Ancylobacter polymorphus: one gene and its partners. The protein of the gene in region 3 interacts with the protein of the main gene of each other region in a pairwise test. Links are inferred from orthologs where the notes say so. Each region holds a gene or a part of one and is shown on either strand. Other genes may lie near its edges.

Region 1 (5,362 bases), 330 kb from region 3 along the record:
AGACGCAGCGGCACGACATTGAGGCGGAAGAACAAATCCTCGCGGAACAGACCCTGCTGGATGAGGATGCGCAGGTCCTTGTTGGTGGCGGCGACGATGCGCACATCGGTCTTGATGGCGGTGCGCCCGCCGACCGTGGTGTATTCGCCCTGCTGCAGCACGCGCAGCAGCCGCGTCTGCGCCTCCATCGGCATGTCGCCGATCTCGTCGAGGAACAGCGTGCCGCCTTCCGCCTGCTCGAAACGGCCGGCCGAGCGCGCATTGGCGCCGGTGAACGCCCCCTTCTCATGGCCGAACAGCTCGGATTCGATGAGGTCGCGCGGAATTGCCGCCATGTTGATGGCGACGAACGGCCCGTTGCGGCGCTTGCCGTAATCATGCAGCGCGCGGGCGACCAGCTCCTTGCCGGTGCCGCTCTCGCCCGCAATCATCACGGTGAGATCGGTCTGCATCAGCCGCGCCAGCACGCGGTAAATATCCTGCATCGCCGGCGAGCGGCCGACGAGCGGAATGTTGTCGGCGTCCTCGCCCAGACCTTTGAGCGCGTTCTCCGGCTTCTTCGGCTCGGACAGGGCGCGGCCGACGATGGAGATCAGCTCCTTCAGGTCGAAGGGCTTGGGCAGATATTCATAGGCGCCCTTCTCCGAGGCGCGGATCGCCGTCATGAAGGTGTTCTGCGCGCTCATGACGATGACCGGCAGATCGGGGCGCACCTTCTTGATGCGCGGCAACAGGTCAAACGCGTTCTCGTCCGGCATCACCACATCGGTGATGACGAGGTCGCCGTCGCCCTGGCTGACCCAGCGCCAGAGCGTCGCCGCGTTGCCGCAGGAGCGCACCTCATAGCCCGCCCGCGACAGCGCCTGATTGAGCACGGTGCGGATGGCAGCGTCGTCATCGGCAACCAGGATACTTCCCGTCGGCATGGCGGTTCTCAACTCTTCTCGTCACCGCGGCTGGCGCGGTACATGGGCATGAGGACACGGAAGGTGGTGCGGCGCGGCTGGCTGTCGCATTCGATGATGCCGCCATGGTCGCCGACGATCTTCGCCACCAGCGCGAGGCCGAGGCCGGTGCCGGTCGGCTTGGTGGTGACGAAGGGATCGAAGAGGTGCGGCATCAGGTCTTCCGGCACGCCGGGACCGTTATCGCGCACGCAGAATTCCAGCGGCAGGCTCACCCGCGCCGGGGCGCCGGGCATCATCAGCCGCACTCCGGGGCGGAAGGCGGTGGTAAGCTGGATCTCACCATCGGGCGAATCGCCAATGGCTTCGGCGGCGTTCTTCACCAGATTGAGGAACACCTGAATCAGCTGGTCGCGATTGGCCAATACCGGGGGCAGCGAGGGGTCGTATTCCTCGACGAAGCGGATGTGGCGGGCGAAGCCGGTGGTCGCCAGCGTGCGCACATGTTCCAGCACCGCGTGGATATTGACCGGCTCGCGTTCGATCGGCCGCTCGTCGGAGAACACCTCCATGCGGTCGACCAGCTTGACGATGCGGTCGGCCTCGTCGGTGATCAGCCGGGTCAGCGAGCGGTCGTCGTCGCTGGCCGAGAGTTCGAGCAGCTGCGCTGCACCGCGAATACCCGAGAGCGGGTTCTTGATCTCATGCGCCAGCATCGAGGCCAGCGCCGTCACCGAGCGGGCGGCGCCGCGATGGGTGAGCTGCCGGTCCATCTTGTCGGCGATGGTGCGCTCCTGCAGCATGATGACGACATGGCCCGCCACCTCCGACAGGGGCGCGACATGAATGTCGACGATGCGCTCGCCGCCATTGCGCGGCGTGCCGAGATCGACCCGATACTCGTTCACCGCCGCGCCGCGCGTGCGCACCTGCTCCACCAGCGACAGGATCGGGCTGCCAAAGGGCACGAATTCCTGAAGCCTGTGCCGCACCAGAACCGCCAGCGACGCCTCGAAGAAGGCTTCAGCCGCCACATTGGCGTCCACCAGCCGGTTGTCTTCCGCAACCGTGATCACCGGATGCGGGAGCGCATTCACGACGGCTTCCGCGGTCGCGCTGCCCGCGCGCGGGCCAGGCCGTTGCGAGGAAACCGAACTCATGCAGCTTCTCTCCATCCAATGTCGTCATAGGCGTCGCGGAGTCCGGTGACGACACGCGCCGGATCCTCGAGGGTGAGAAGGCGCTGGCGCCAGCCGGTCGCCATTTCCGGCGGACGGCCGGCACTGGCGACCGCTGCGGCGAGCGACCAGCCGATATGCTTGCGGGCGCAGCGCATGCCGAGTTCGCGCCCGTAATGCGACAGCCAGCCCTCATAAAGCTCGACCAGCACGTCGCGCTGTTCGGCCAGCGGCGGGTCCGCCGGGACGAGGCCGTTGCGCAAAAAGGCGGCGACCTGGCCGGGAAACCAGGGACGCCCCTGTGCGCCACGGCCGATCATCACCCCATCGGCACCGGAGGCGGCGAGCATGGCAGTCGCGTCCTCCACCGCCACGAGATCGCCATTGGCGAGCACCGGGATCGAGACAGCCTCCTTGACCGCGCGGATCGCCGCCCAGTCGGCGCGGCCAGTGTAGAACTGGCAGCGCGTGCGCCCGTGAATGGTGATCATCTTGACGCCGAGCGCTTCCGCACGGCGGGCGAGTTCCGGAGCGACCGTCGCCGCGTCGTCCCAGCCGAGGCGGGTCTTCAGTGTCACCGGCACGTCCACCGCCTCGACCACGGCGGCGATGAGCCGGGTCGCGAGATCGAGGTCGCGCAGCAGCGCCGATCCGGCGAGCCCGGTGGTGACGCGCTTGGCCGGGCAGCCCATGTTGATGTCGATGAGCGCAGCGCCGGCGGCTTCGGCGAGGCAGGCGGCGCGGGCCAGCGATTCGGGCTCGTTGCCGGCCAACTGGACCGCGTGGACCGCCACCCCTGCCCCTTCGGCTCGCAGCACCGTCTCCTCATGTCCGGTTTCAAAGGCGCCGGCGGCGACCATTTCGGACACGGCGAGCGAGGCGCCATAGCGCAAGGCCATGCGCCGCATCGGCGCATCGGTAATGCCGGCCATGGGCGCGAGCACCACCGCCCCCGGCAACGCGACGCGGCCGATGTGAAGATTGCCGACGGGAGAAGAATAAGGGGTCAAGCGGCGATCACTCGATGCACATTAAATAAGCCCGACCAGCGGTGCCTAGATAATAGCCATGCTGAGCGTGTCATCAACCCATGCGAAGGGCGTAAGCCAAATCTTTTGCAATGAGACGCCGCTTTTGCGCTAAACGAGCCGGCAGGGCAAGTCTGGGCTGCGGCGGCGGCAGTCAGCAAAGGGGCGGAAACCGAGGCGATGCGGACGGACGTGATCGTGGTGGCGGCAGGCAGCGGCCTGCGGGCGGGCGAGGGGCGGCCCAAGCAGTATCGCCCGCTCGGCGGTGTGCCTGTACTTCGCCACACGCTGATGGCCTTTCTCGGCCAGCCCGGTGTCCGCCATGTCCTGCCGGTGATTTCGCCGGAACATGCCGCCTTGTGCGCCAGCGCCCTCGCCGGCCTCGACGGCGTGCTGCCGCCGGTGGCGGGCGGCGCGACGCGGCAGGCCTCGGTGCGCGCGGGGCTCGACGCGCTGGCGCAGGACCCGCCCGACCTCGTGCTGATCCACGATGCGGCGCGGCCTTTCGTCTCGCCCCGGCTGGTGGCGCAGGCGATCGCCACCGCCGCTGCGGAGGGCGCCGCCGTCCCAGCCCTGCCGGTGGTCGACACGCTGAAAGCGCTTGCCGCGGACGGCTTCCTGACGACCGGCCCGGATCGGAGTGCCGTGCGCGGCGTCCAGACCCCGCAGGCGTTCCGCTATGACCTCATCCGCGCCGCGCATCGCGCGCAGGCGGGCGCGGACGACCTGACCGACGATGCCGCCGTGGCCGAGGCCGCCGGCCACCGCGTCGCCGCCTTCCCCGGCGACCCCGCCAATTTCAAACTCACCACGCGGGAGGATTTCGTGACCGCCGAACGCCATCTGCTGGCCGAACTCGCCGATGTCCGCACCGCGACCGGCTTCGACGTGCATGCCTTCGGGCCCGGCGACCATGTGATGCTGGGCGGCGTGCGCATTCCCCACGAATTCGCCCTCGCCGGCCACTCCGACGCCGATGTGGTGCTGCATGCCCTCACCGATGCGCTGCTCGGCACCATCGGCAGCGGGGATATCGGCCATCATTTCCCGCCCTCCGACCCGCAATGGAAGGGCGCGGCCTCGGACCAGTTCCTCGCCCATGCCGCCGCTCTCGTGCGCGCCGCCGGCGGGCGTATCGCCCATCTCGACGCCACCGTGATCTGCGAGGCGCCGAAGATTGGCCCGCACCGCGAGGCGATGCGCGCGCGGATCGCGGCCATCGTTGACATTTCCGTGGCGCGCGTCAGCGTGAAGGCGACGACCAGCGAGCGGCTTGGCTTCACCGGGCGCCGCGAGGGCATCGCTGCGCTGGCCGCCGCGACGGTGCGCCTGCCCTGGATCGACTGAGGAGACGGCCATGGATGACGCGGAGCGAGCCAGCGAATTAGAAGCGATCCGGGTGCTCGACCTGTGCCGGGCGCGCGGACTGACCGTCGCCACCGCCGAATCCTGCACCGGCGGCCTCGTCGCCGCCGCCCTCACCGCGATCGCCGGCTCCTCGGACGTGGTGGACCGCGGCGTCGTCACCTATTCCAACGCCGCCAAGCGGGAGATGCTTGGCGTCTCCGCCGCGACGCTGGAGGCCCATGGCGCGGTGAGCGAAGAGACCGCGCGCGAAATGGTCAGCGGCCTTCTGCGGGTCGCCGGCACCTCGCTCGGCGTCTCCGTCACCGGCATTGCCGGCCCTGGCGGCGGTTCGGACGCCAAGCCGGTCGGCCTCGTGCATTTCGCCGCCGGCACCGTTGAGGGCAAGGTGATCACCCGGCGCGAGGTCTTTGCCGGACAGGACCGGGCCGGCGTCCGGCGCCTCGCCACCCTCACGGCCCTCGCGATGCTGGCGGAACTCACTGGCACGCGGGACTGAGGGAAGCTTCAGTTAAGGCTTGTAATGCCGGTCGAGAGAGCCGACGTAGCGTCGAGGTAACAGGTTAAAGGCGTCAATGCGGCTGGCGATTGTCTCGCATATCCCGGTCTATCCGACGACGGCCGGCAACCGGGCGCGCGTGCTTGGGCTGGTGCAGGCGCTGTTGGGCCTCGGCCATGAGGTGATCTTCATCCAGATCCCCAGCGGGCCCTACGACGCCGCCGAAAGCGTCGCCCGCCACGAAGAGCTGGTCGGCCGCGGCAACTACTATGACCTCACCCGGCTATCCGCGCCCGCCCGCCTCGCCAAATGGCTGAAGGTGTTTCCGGTCCGGGCGCTGTCGCGCGTCTCGAAGGCCCTGGGAATCTACACATCCTGGCGGCACTG
Region 2 (5,665 bases), 2.3 Mb from region 3 along the record:
AGCTCGCAACGGCCCTTCAGCGCTACGAGATGGCGCTGCGCGGCTCCAATGTCGCCATCTTCACCCAGGACCGCGAGCTCCGCTACACCTCGGTCAGCAAGCCGCTGTTCGGCTTCCCCGTGGAGCAGGTGCTCGGCTCCAGCGATGCCGATCTGCTCGGCGAGGCGCAGGCGCAGGCGCTGACCCTGCTCAAGCGCGACGCCCTCGCCTCCTCCGCCTCGCGCAAGGGCGAGATCGAGATCGAGGAAGGCGGGCGCAAATGCTGGTACGACATTCATATCGACCCGCTGCGCGATCTCGCCGGCACCACGGTGGGCCTCACCGGCGCCGCCGTCGATGTCACCGAGCGCAAGGAGAATGAGCAGCATCTGCGCCTGTTGATGCGCGAACTCACCCACCGCTCGAAAAACCTGCTGGCGGTGATCCAGGCCATGGCGCGGCAGACCGCCCGCCATGCCGGCTCGATCGACAATTTCGTCGAGATTTTCAGCGCCCGCCTGCAGGCCCTCTCCAAGTCGCACGACCTTCTGGTGCAGGAGAGCTGGTACGGCGCCTCGCTGAACGACATGGTGCGCTCGCAGCTCGGCCATCACCTCGATCGCGAGAACAGCCAGTTCACCATCGAGGGGCCGAGCCTGTTCCTGAAGCCGGAAGCGGCGCAGAATATCGGCCTCGCCATCCACGAACTGTCGACCAACGCCGCCAAATATGGCGCGCTGTCCGTGCCGAGCGGCCATGTCGACATCCTCTGGGCCCGGCGCACGCCGGAGGCCGGCGGGGGCTTCGAGCTCTCCTGGCGGGAGCGCGGCGGCCCCGTCGTCTCCAAGCCGGAAGGACGCGGCTTCGGCTCGCTGGTGATCGAGCGCAACCTCGCCCGCGCGCTCGACGGCAAGGTGGAACTCAACTTCGCCCCCTCCGGACTCATCTGCACGGTGAGCGTGCCCGAGAGCCATTTGACGCCCGAGCGCTGACCGCGCCGGGCGTTTTCTCCTCCTCCCACTGCACAGGCCGCGCACGAAAACGTGATCCTGAACGGGAACGCGTTACGGTTTACGCGCGTTAACCCTGCGATCCCGGCGACGAATCGCCGGACCGATTTCAGCGAAACATCGTCTGCGGAACACTGCGGCGGCGACGTGATGCACGTCGCGCGACCGGGCATGGCTGTCTGCGGATGCCGGAGGGAAGGGGAACAGTGATGAGGGGCACCGACAGCGTTTTCAAAGGCTCCGCCTATCTTCTCGGCGCCATCACCGGCGTCGCCTTCATGGTGCCGCTCACCGCCGGCGCCCTCGCCACCGGCTCGCTCACCCGCACCGCGCCCCAGGCGATCGCCATCGACGCCTTCGGGCCGGAGTTGGGTGCCCGGCAGGCGCATCTCGTCAATCGTGCCGGCAAGGGCGCACGTCTCGACGCGATGCCGCAGCCGACCCCCGCCGCGACGGCGCCGGTTCCGGCCACGGCCCCCGCGCCCGTCATCGTCAACAGCCAGCCGGAGCCCGCGCCGCTGGCCCCGAGCCGCGCCACCCGCACCCCCAAGGGCTGCCTTTCCGCGCTGGGCGTGACGAAATCAAGTCTATCGACCGAAGAATTGACGGTTTGCGTCGCCGACGCTTCGCTCGTCGGTCGTAGTTGAGATTTTCCTAAATAAATACCACCTTCGAAAAGTCGCTACGTTGGGGAACTCATCCGGTTCTATTTCGTTTCTACAACAGAGGATCGAACGATCGGTCCGATTTTCGAAATTATCGAACACGGAGAAGACGATGACCAGCAAGCTCGCGACACTCACCGCCGCCGCTGCCCTGGCGCTCGCCCCCGCGGTCGCCTTCGCCCAGAGCCCGGCGCCTGAGACCACCACGCCGCCGGCCGCCAGCCCGGTTCAGCCGGATGCCGGCAACCCGCAGGCCCCGGCCTCCGAAATGCCGGCGACCACCCCGACCCCCGGCACGGCCGGCTCGACCGACAGCGCCGCTCCGGCCGCCTCGGCGACTGCGACCCCGGCGACGCCGAAATTCATCAGCGCCCAGAGCGCGGGCCAGTGGCTCGGCTCCGACCTGATGGGCACCGAGGTGGTGACCGCCAATGACGAGAAGCTCGGCTCAATCAGCGACGTGATCGTCGAGCGCGAAGGCGAGATCATCGCCGTGGTGATCGATGTCGGCGGCTTCCTCGGCATCGGCGCCAAGCCGGTCGCAGTGTCCTTCGACTCGCTGACCGCCACCCCCACCGACAATGGCGAGAAGGTCGTGGTCTCGATGACCAAGGAAGAGCTGAACGCGGCTCCCGAGTTCAAGAGCCTGGAGCAGGCCCGTTCGGAAACCCCGAGCACGGGTGCGACCACCACCACGACCAACTGATCCACGCCTCACGGTTCGGCCGCGCCCGCGGCCCTCATGTAGCGACCGCCGGCGTCTGCCGTGCCGTCAGGATGGACATGCCCGCCCTCGTGGCGGGCATGTCTCGTTTGAGAGCCTTGCCCGCCCTCGCGGCGGGCATGTCTCGTTTGAGAGCCTTGCCCGCCCTCGCGGCGGGCATGTCTCGTTTTTGGAACCATGTCCGCCCTCGTGCGGACATGTCGTGTGGCTGCGCCGGCCTTCCCGCGCGGCAGCGCACGATGACGGCGGCCGGCGGATCGGGTAAAGCGGATATCCGACCAGCCGGACCCCGCCATGACCGAACCCCGCCGCCGCCCCGACCATCCCTTCAAGGAACTGTTCGACATCGACGCCATGCGCGTCGAACTCGCCGCGCTGGCGCGCGAGGTGCTCGGCACCAGCAAGTCCGGCCGCGAGATCGAATTGCGCACGCAGATGGCGCGACGCCTCAAGGCCGCCTATCAGCACGGCCACAAGGTCGCCGAGCGCTGGCTGATGGTGGAAGGCTCCGGCCGTCGCTGCGCCGAGCGGCTCTCGCGCCTGCAGGACGAGATCATCGCCCTGGTGCACGAGCTGGCGGTAAAGACGCTCTATCCCTCGGACAATCCCTCCACCTCCGAGCGCATGGCGATTGTCGCCGTCGGCGGCTATGGCCGCGGCCTGATGGCGCCGGGCTCGGACACAGACATCCTTTTCCTGCTGCCCTACAAGCAGACCGCCTGGGGCGAGAGCGTCGCCGAGGCCATTCTCTACGTGCTGTGGGACATGGGGCTCAAGGTCGGCCACTCTACCCGCTCGGTCGATGAGTGCATCCGCCAGGCGCGCGGCGACATGACCATCCGCACCGCGCTGCTCGAAGCGCGGCTGCTCATCGGCGAGAAGACGCTGTTCGAGGAGCTGACCGCCCGCTTCGACAAGGAGGTGGTGCAGGGCACGGCGGCGGAATTCGTCGCCGCCAAGCTCGGCGAGCGCGAGGAGCGGCTGAAGCGCGCCGGCCAGTCGCGCTATGTCGTCGAGCCGAATGTGAAGGACGGCAAGGGCGGCCTGCGCGATCTGCACACGCTGTTCTGGATCGCGAAATATGTCTACCGCGTGCACGAGACGCGCGAACTCGTGGCCAAGGGCGTGTTCACGCCTGAGGAAGCCAAGATCTTCCGCCGCTGCGAGAATTTCCTCTGGTCCGTGCGCTGCCACCTGCATTTCCTCGCCGGCAAGCCGGAGGAGCGCCTCTCCTTCGACCTGCAGCGCGAAATGGCCGAGCGGCTCGGCTATGTCTCCCATCCCGGCCTGAAGGATGTGGAGCGCTTCATGAAGCACTATTTCCTCGTGGCCAAGGATGTCGGCGACCTCACCGCCATCGTCTCCGCCGCGCTGGAAGAGCGCCACGACAAGCCGGTGCCGCGGCTCGACCGGATGATCGCGCGGCTGCGCCGCTCCGGCCGGCGCACGCTGAAGGAAAGCGCCGATTTCATCGTCGACAATGACCGCATCAATGTCGCCGATTCCAGCGCCTTCGGCCGCGACCCGCTCAACCTCATCCGCATCTTCCATCTCGCCGGCAAGCACGGGCTGAACTTCCACCCCGACGCGATGCGCCTCGCCACGCGCTCGCTCAAGCTCATCGACCACAATCTGCGCGAGAACCCGGAAGCCAACCGGCTGTTCGTCGAGATCCTCACCTCGAAGGAAAGCCCGGAAATCGTCTTGCGGCGGATGAACGAGACCGGCGTGCTCGGCCGCTTCATCCCGGAATTCGGCCGCATCGTCGCGATGATGCAGTTCAACATGTATCATTCCTACACGGTGGACGAGCACCTCATCCGCTCCATCGGCGCGCTCTCGCGCATCGAGCGCGGCGACCGGCCCGATTACGGCCTCGCCAATGAGCTGATGCCGACGATCAAGAACCGGCAGCTGCTCTATATCGCGGTGCTGCTGCACGACATCGCCAAGGGCCGGCCGGAGGACCATTCCATCGCCGGCGCCCGCGTCGCCCGCCGCCTGTGCCCGCGTTTCGGCCTCAGCCCGGTGGATACCGACACGGTGGCCTGGTTGATCGAACAGCACCTCACCATGTCCACCATCGCCCAATCGCGCGACCTCTCCGACCGCAAGACGATCGAGAATTTCGCAAGCGTGGTGCAGAATCTGGAGCGGATGAAGCTGCTGCTCATCCTCACCACCGCCGATATCCGCGCCGTGGGGCCGGGCGTGTGGAACAACTGGAAGTCGCAGCTTCTGCGCACGCTCTATCACGAGACCGAGCCGGTCATCACCGGCGGCTTCTCCGAGAGCAACCGCAACCAGCGCGTCGCCCGCGCCCAGGCGGAACTGCGCGGCGCCCTCGCCGAGTGGGACGCGGCCGACCTCGACGCCTATATGGGCCGCCACTACCCCACCTACTGGCTGCAGACCGACCGCCAGCACCAGATGGAGCATGCCCGCTTCATCCGCGAGACCGAGGCGCAGGGCAAGGCGCTCGCCACCCGCGCCATCACCGATCCCACGCGCGGCATCACCGAGCTCACCGTCTTCGCGCCCGATCACCCCAAGCTACTGGCGGTGATCGCCGGCGCCTGCGCCAGCGCCGGGGCGCACATTGTCGACGCGCAGATCAGCACCACCACGGACGGGCGGGCGCTCGACACCATTTCGCTCACCCGCGCCTTCGAGCAGGACGAGGACGAGATGCGCCGCGCCGATCGCATCGCCTCCGCCATCGAGAAGTCGCTGGCCGGCGAGATCCGGCTGCCGGAAGTGGTCGCCCGCCGCATCCCGCGGCGGCCGCGCGCCTTCACCGTGGAGCCCGAGGTCACGCTCAACAATTCCTGGTCGAACCGCCACACCGTGATCGAAGTGTCCGGGCTCGACCGGCCGGGCCTGCTCTACGGCCTGACCCAGACGCTGTCGCGGCTCAACCTCAACATCGCCTCGGCGCACATCGCCACCTTTGGCGAGCGGGCGGTGGACGTGTTCTACGTCACCGATCTGATGGGGGCGAAGATCATGGGCGCGGCGCGCCATTCCGCCATCCGCCGCGCGCTGTTGCAGGTGCTGGACGCCGATGACGAGGCCAACGCCGCCTGAGGCGGCGCTACGGTATGTGCCGGGCGCGCGGGGTCAGGACACCCGCGCGCCGCGCAGGCTCGGCAGGAGAAAGGCCAGCAGGCCGAAGGCGGGCAGGAAGGCGCAGGCCTGATACACCGCGTCGATGCCGTAGCGGTCGGCGAACACGCCCAGCGCCGCCGCCGCCAGCCCGCCAAGGCCGAACACCAGCCCATAGAAGA
Region 3 (5,102 bases):
GATCATAGAGGTCCTTGTCCATGGCCGGACCCGGATCGATCTTGTTGAGGATGCCGTCGAGGCCGGCCATGACAAGCGCGGCGAAGGCGAGATAGGGGTTCGCGCCGGGGTCCGGGAAGCGGGTCTCGACGCGCTTGGCCTTGGCCGAGGTGGTGTAGGGGATGCGGCAGGAGGCCGAGCGGTTGCGCGCGGAATAGGCGAGCAGCACGGGCGCCTCATAGCCCGGGACCAGCCGCTTGTAGGAGTTGGTCAGCGGGTTGGTGAAGGCGTTCAGCGCCTTGGCGTGCTTGATGATGCCGCCAATGTACCACAGGCATTCCTGGCTGAGGTCGGCATATTTGTTGCCGGCAAACATCGGCTTGCCGTCCTTCCAGATCGACTGGTGCACATGCATGCCCGAGCCGTTGTCGCCGAAGATTGGCTTCGGCATGAAGGTGGCCGTCTTGCCATAGACATTGGCGACCTGGTGGATGCAGTACTTGTAGACCTGCAGCTGGTCGGCCATCGTCACCAGCGTGTCGAACTTCAGACCCAGCTCATGCTGGGCGGAAGCGACCTCGTGATGGTGCTTTTCGACCTTGGCGCCCATGCGGGCCATGGCCGCGAGCATCTCGCCGCGCAGGTCCTGGCAGCTGTCGACCGGCGGCACCGGGAAATAGCCGCCCTTGGTGCGCACGCGGTGGCCGAGATTGCCGCCTTCATATTCGGTGCCGCCATTGGTCGGCAGTTCCACCGAATCGAGCTTGAAGCCGGTGTTGTAGGGGTCGGCGGTGAAGCGCACGTCGTCGAAGATGAAGAATTCGGCCTCGGGGCCGATATAGATGGTGTCGCCGATGCCGGTGGACTTGAGATAGGCCTCGGCCTTCTTGGCGATGCCGCGCGGGTCGCGCGAATAGGGCTCGCCGGTGGTCGGCTCCAGCACGTCGCAGACCACGACGAGCGTGGTTTCGGCGAAGAACGGGTCGATGCTGACGGAGTCGAGATCGGGCTGCAGATGCATGTCCGATTCGTTGATGGCCTTCCAGCCCGCAATGGAGGAACCGTCGAATGCCTGACCTTCGGCGAAGAAATCTTCGTCGACCATCGAGATATCGAAGGTCACATGCTGCCACTTGCCGCGGGGATCGGTGAAGCGCAGGTCGACGTATTTCACGTCGTTGTCCTTTATCAGCTTCATTACATCCTTGGCCGTCGTCATATTGTTCGTACCTCTTCTGATACTGCCGTCTTTTGCAGGGCAGATGGATCCCAAGCGGATGGTCAACGACGATACGCGCCGCATCCGTGGGGATGCGGCGCGCTCATATGCGCCACCATACTACGCTGGCTGTCAGATGGCGTCGACGCCCGACTCACCGGTACGAATGCGAATGGCTTCTTCGATGTTGGAAACGAAGATCTTGCCGTCGCCGATGCGGCCGGTCTGGGCGGCGCGGCGGATAGCGTCGATCGCCGTTTCCACCGTCTCGTCGGCGACCACGATCTCGATCTTCACCTTCGGCAGGAAATCGACGACGTATTCGGCGCCCCGATAGAGTTCCGTGTGTCCCTTCTGCCGGCCGAAGCCCTTGGCTTCCGTGACGGTGATGCCCTGCAGGCCGATCTCCTGCAGCGCCTCCTTCACCTCGTCGAGCTTGAAGGGCTTAATGATGGCCTCAATCTTCTTCATCTGACCTCGTCTCCCTGACTCGTCGATCCGCGACGCCCGGCCGAGTCGGGTCGCGAAGAAGCAGAACCCATGCCAAGCACCCTAGTGTCGCCGGAAACCGTTAATAGCGCATCATCGCATGCCGCTACCGCACCGGCCAAACAGCTTCGATTTCCGGGAATGATGAAGTTATGAGCGATATGCCGGCAAAGTAGGCAAAAGCCGCGAGGCCGGCGGCCTAGGGGCTGCGCTAAAGCTAGGCATTTGCCGCCGATTGTTGCGGCTGTCGTGCTCTTGCCCCGGCCGACGCGGTTTCCGCTAAGCTAAAGCCGACGCCGCCGCCCGCGCAGGACCCAGGACCGATGCAGCTTCTCACCCCCGCCGAAATGGCCCGCGCCGATGCCTTCACTATCGCCGCCGGCGTTCCCGGCGCGGTGCTCATGGAACGGGCGGGACACGCTGTCGCAGCCTTCGCTGCGCGGGTGACGGCGGCCGGCGGGCTTGTGCTGGTGCTGTGCGGGCCGGGCAATAATGGCGGGGACGGATTCGTCGCCGCGCGGCTCCTGGCGGCGGCCGGCTACCGGGTGCGTCTCGCTCTGCTGGGCGAGCGGGAGGCCTTGCGCGGCGATGCCGCGCTCATGGCGGCGCGCTGGGAAGGGCCGGTCGCGCCGGCGGAGACGGTGGACCTCATCGGCGCCGATCTCGTCATCGACGCGCTGTTCGGCGCCGGGCTAGCGCGCGATCTCGACGGCGCGGCGCGGGCGCTGGTGGAGCGGGTGAACGCCGCCGGACTGCCGGTACTGGCGGTGGACCTGCCCTCCGGCATTGACGGCGCGACCGGGGCGGTGCGCGGGGCGGCGATCGAGGCGCGCTGGAGCGTCACCTTCTTCCGCGCCAAGCCCGGCCATGTGCTGCTGCCGGGGCGCCTGCATGCGGGGGAGGTGAGCGTCGCGGATATCGGCATCCTCCCCGCCGCGCTTGACGTCCTCGCGCCCCGCGCCTTCGCCAATGTGCCGGAGCTGTGGGCCGGCCATTTCCCGGTGCCGGCGCCGGAGGGGCATAAATATTCGCGCGGTCATCTCGTGGCCGTTTCCGGCCCGGCGCAGGCGACCGGGGCGACGCGGCTTTCCGCTCGCGCGGCGCTGCGGGCCGGGGCCGGGCTGGTGACGGTGGCGTGCCCGGCCGAGGCGCTGCCGATCCACGCGGCGAATCTCTCCGCCATCATGGTACGGCCGGTGGAGGACGCGGCCGGGCTGGCGCATCTGCTCGCCGATCCGCGCCTGACGACGCTGGTGCTTGGCCCCGGGCTGGGCGTCGGGGAGGCGGCCCGCGCCAAGCTCGCAGTGTGCGGCGGCCGGCGTCTGGTCATCGACGCCGATCTCCTCACCTCCTTCAAGGGCGAGGCGGACGCGCTGGCGCGGGCGCTGGCGGGTGCGCCGGCGGCCGTGGCGACCCCGCATGACGGTGAGTTCGCGCGGATTTTCGAGCGCTGCCCGCAGGTGCTGGAGGCGCCCTCGCGGCTGGAGCGGGCGCGGGCCGGCGCCGCGCGCCTTGGGGCGACGCTGCTGCTCAAGGGGCCGGACACGGTGGTGGCGAGCCCGGACGGGCGCGCTAGCATCGCCGCCAATGCGCCGCCCTGGCTCGCGACCGCCGGGGCGGGGGACGTGCTGGCGGGAATCGTCGGCGGGCTGCTGGCGCAGGGCATGCCGCCTTTCGAGGCGGCGAGCGCCGCGGTGTGGCTCCACGGCGAGGCCGCGCGCGAGGCCGGGCCCGGGCTGGTGGCCGACGATCTGATCGACGCGCTGCGCCCGGTTTATCGCCGCCTCTTCGGCCGGCTGGGGGCTGTGTAGCTTCGGTACGATCGAGTTGGTGCCCCCCACCGGACTCGAACCGGCACCTCTCACGAGAACGGAACCTAAATCCGTCGCGTCTACCAATTCCGCCAAGGGGGCCCTATAACGGCCGCTGGTAGCGCTGCGGAGCCCGCGATGTCAACGTTCGAGGAGGATGCCCGCCGCCGCATAGCGGCCCAGCAGACGACCTTGGCGCGGCTAGGGACTTGGGTGGGTTCCCAAATCGGCCGCCTGAGCCTTGCAGCCCTTGGGGTGGCACTGGTCCTCTGGGTAGTACCTGCCCTTGCGCAGCTTCGATACAGCTACTATGAGAGCGCGACGTTAGGGGGTCTCATCAAGGTGGACCGCCTTACCGGGCGCATGGAGTTTTGCAAGGTGTGGTGGGATGAGCAGCAAACGTTGCGATCCGCCTGCCGGGCGACGACGACCCGGTGAGTGTACCACACCGCGCCACCTGTGGCGGATGGAACCCCTTGAAATTGTTGGAAGTGGCGTAAGTCAGCCGAGGATTTAGGTTCCAGTGGCGAGAGTCGTGGGGGTTCGAGTCCCTCCGCCCGCACCAGTGCCTTACCCTTGTCCGGTGCCGCCTTCCGACCCATTTGCACCGAGCGCGGCCGTCGGCGATCACGCGGCCACGCACACCGACATTCGAGAGCCCGCGCACGCGGCAAACTAGACGAAGGCCGATTAAAATGCAGGTCACCGAACTCCTCGCCGAAGGTCTGAAGCGCGAATATCGCGTGGTGCTGCCGGCCTCCGAACTTGACGCCAAGGCCAATGCGCGCCTCAGCGAACTCAAGGACAAGGTCCGCCTCAACGGCTTCCGCCCCGGCAAGGTGCCGGTCGCGCATCTCAAGCGCATGTATGGCAAGTCCGTGCTCGCCGAGGTCATCGACCAGGCGGTGAACGAGGCCAACACCAAGATCATCGAGGATAACGGCTTCAAGCTGGCCATGCAGCCCAAGGTGGAGCTGCCGCAGGACCAGGAGCAGGTGAACGAGGTCATCGAGGGCAAGGCCGACCTGTCCTTCACCGTGAACCTCGAAGTGCTGCCGGCGATCACGCTCGGCGACTTCAAGTCGATCACGCTGGACAAGCCGGTGCTCGCCGTCTCCGACGAGGAGGTCGAGGAGACCGTCAAGCGCATCGCCGACGCCAACCGCCCCTATGCCGCCAAGCCCGAAGGCACGGCCGAGAACGGCGACCGCGTCACCATCTCCTTCGTCGGCTCGATCGACGGCGAGAAGTTCGAGGGCGGCGCGGGCGAGGACGTGCCGCTGGTGCTCGGCTCCAACAGCTTCATCCCCGGCTTCGAGGAGCAGCTGGTCGGCATCAAGGAAGACGAGACCCGCACCGTCACCGTCACCTTCCCCGAGGCCTATCAGGCCGCTCACCTCGCCGGCAAGGAAGCCTCCTTCGAGGTGACGGCGAAGATGATCGAAGCCCCGACCGAGATGGAAATCGGCGACGAGTTCGCCAAGACGCTGGGCATGGACAGCCTCGCCGCGCTTAAGGAGCAGGTGAAGAGCCGCATCGCCCAGGAGCACAACGCGCAGAGCCGCAACAAGGCCAAGCGCCGCCTGCTCGACGCGCTGGACGGC

What was found. The genes of interacting proteins can lie anywhere in the genome.
Region 1: the proteins of K9D25_RS13700 (region 3) and K9D25_RS15245 interact in binary tests that used the Escherichia coli proteins (3 or more experiments, as listed by UniProt). The link is inferred for Ancylobacter polymorphus from one-to-one orthologs.
Region 2: the proteins of K9D25_RS13700 (region 3) and K9D25_RS02665 interact in binary tests that used the Escherichia coli proteins (3 or more experiments, as listed by UniProt). The link is inferred for Ancylobacter polymorphus from one-to-one orthologs.

What each region holds. Positions count from the first base shown.
Region 1 is NZ_CP083239.1:3,230,529-3,235,890, reverse strand. Bases 1-2,999 are described here. They hold K9D25_RS15245 (two-component system sensor histidine kinase NtrB), read right to left. Parts: upstream 2,066-2,999; coding sequence 935-2,065; downstream 1-934. Other genes in these bases: dusB (tRNA dihydrouridine synthase DusB), read right to left, coding at 2,062-2,999; ntrC (nitrogen regulation protein NR(I)), read right to left, coding at 1-926. In the rest of the region: more of dusB, read right to left, coding at 3,000-3,093; K9D25_RS15235 (bifunctional 2-C-methyl-D-erythritol 4-phosphate cytidylyltransferase/2-C-methyl-D-erythritol 2,4-cyclodiphosphate synthase), read left to right, coding at 3,292-4,458; K9D25_RS15230 (CinA family protein), read left to right, coding at 4,469-4,975; K9D25_RS15225 (glycosyltransferase), read left to right, coding at 5,052-5,362.
Region 2 is NZ_CP083239.1:576,551-582,215, forward strand. What follows is about bases 2,364-5,665. They hold K9D25_RS02665 ([protein-PII] uridylyltransferase), read left to right. Parts: upstream 2,364-2,672; coding sequence 2,673-5,465; downstream 5,466-5,665. Other genes in these bases: K9D25_RS02670 (MFS transporter), read right to left, coding at 5,499-5,665. In the rest of the region: K9D25_RS02650 (sensor histidine kinase), read left to right, coding at 1-971; K9D25_RS02655 (hypothetical protein), read left to right, coding at 1,199-1,636; K9D25_RS02660 (PRC-barrel domain-containing protein), read left to right, coding at 1,767-2,360.
Region 3 is NZ_CP083239.1:2,907,870-2,912,971, forward strand. What follows is about bases 1-2,909. They hold K9D25_RS13700 (P-II family nitrogen regulator), read right to left. Parts: upstream 1,670-2,909; coding sequence 1,331-1,669; downstream 1-1,330. Other genes in these bases: glnA (type I glutamate--ammonia ligase), read right to left, coding at 1-1,198; K9D25_RS13705 (NAD(P)H-hydrate dehydratase), read left to right, coding at 2,011-2,909. Also shown: more of K9D25_RS13705, read left to right, coding at 2,910-3,498; tig (trigger factor), read left to right, coding at 4,194-5,102. UniProt on the Escherichia coli protein: P-II indirectly controls the transcription of the glutamine synthetase gene (glnA). P-II prevents NR-II-catalyzed conversion of NR-I to NR-I-phosphate, the transcriptional activator of GlnA. When P-II is uridylylated to P-II-UMP, these events are reversed.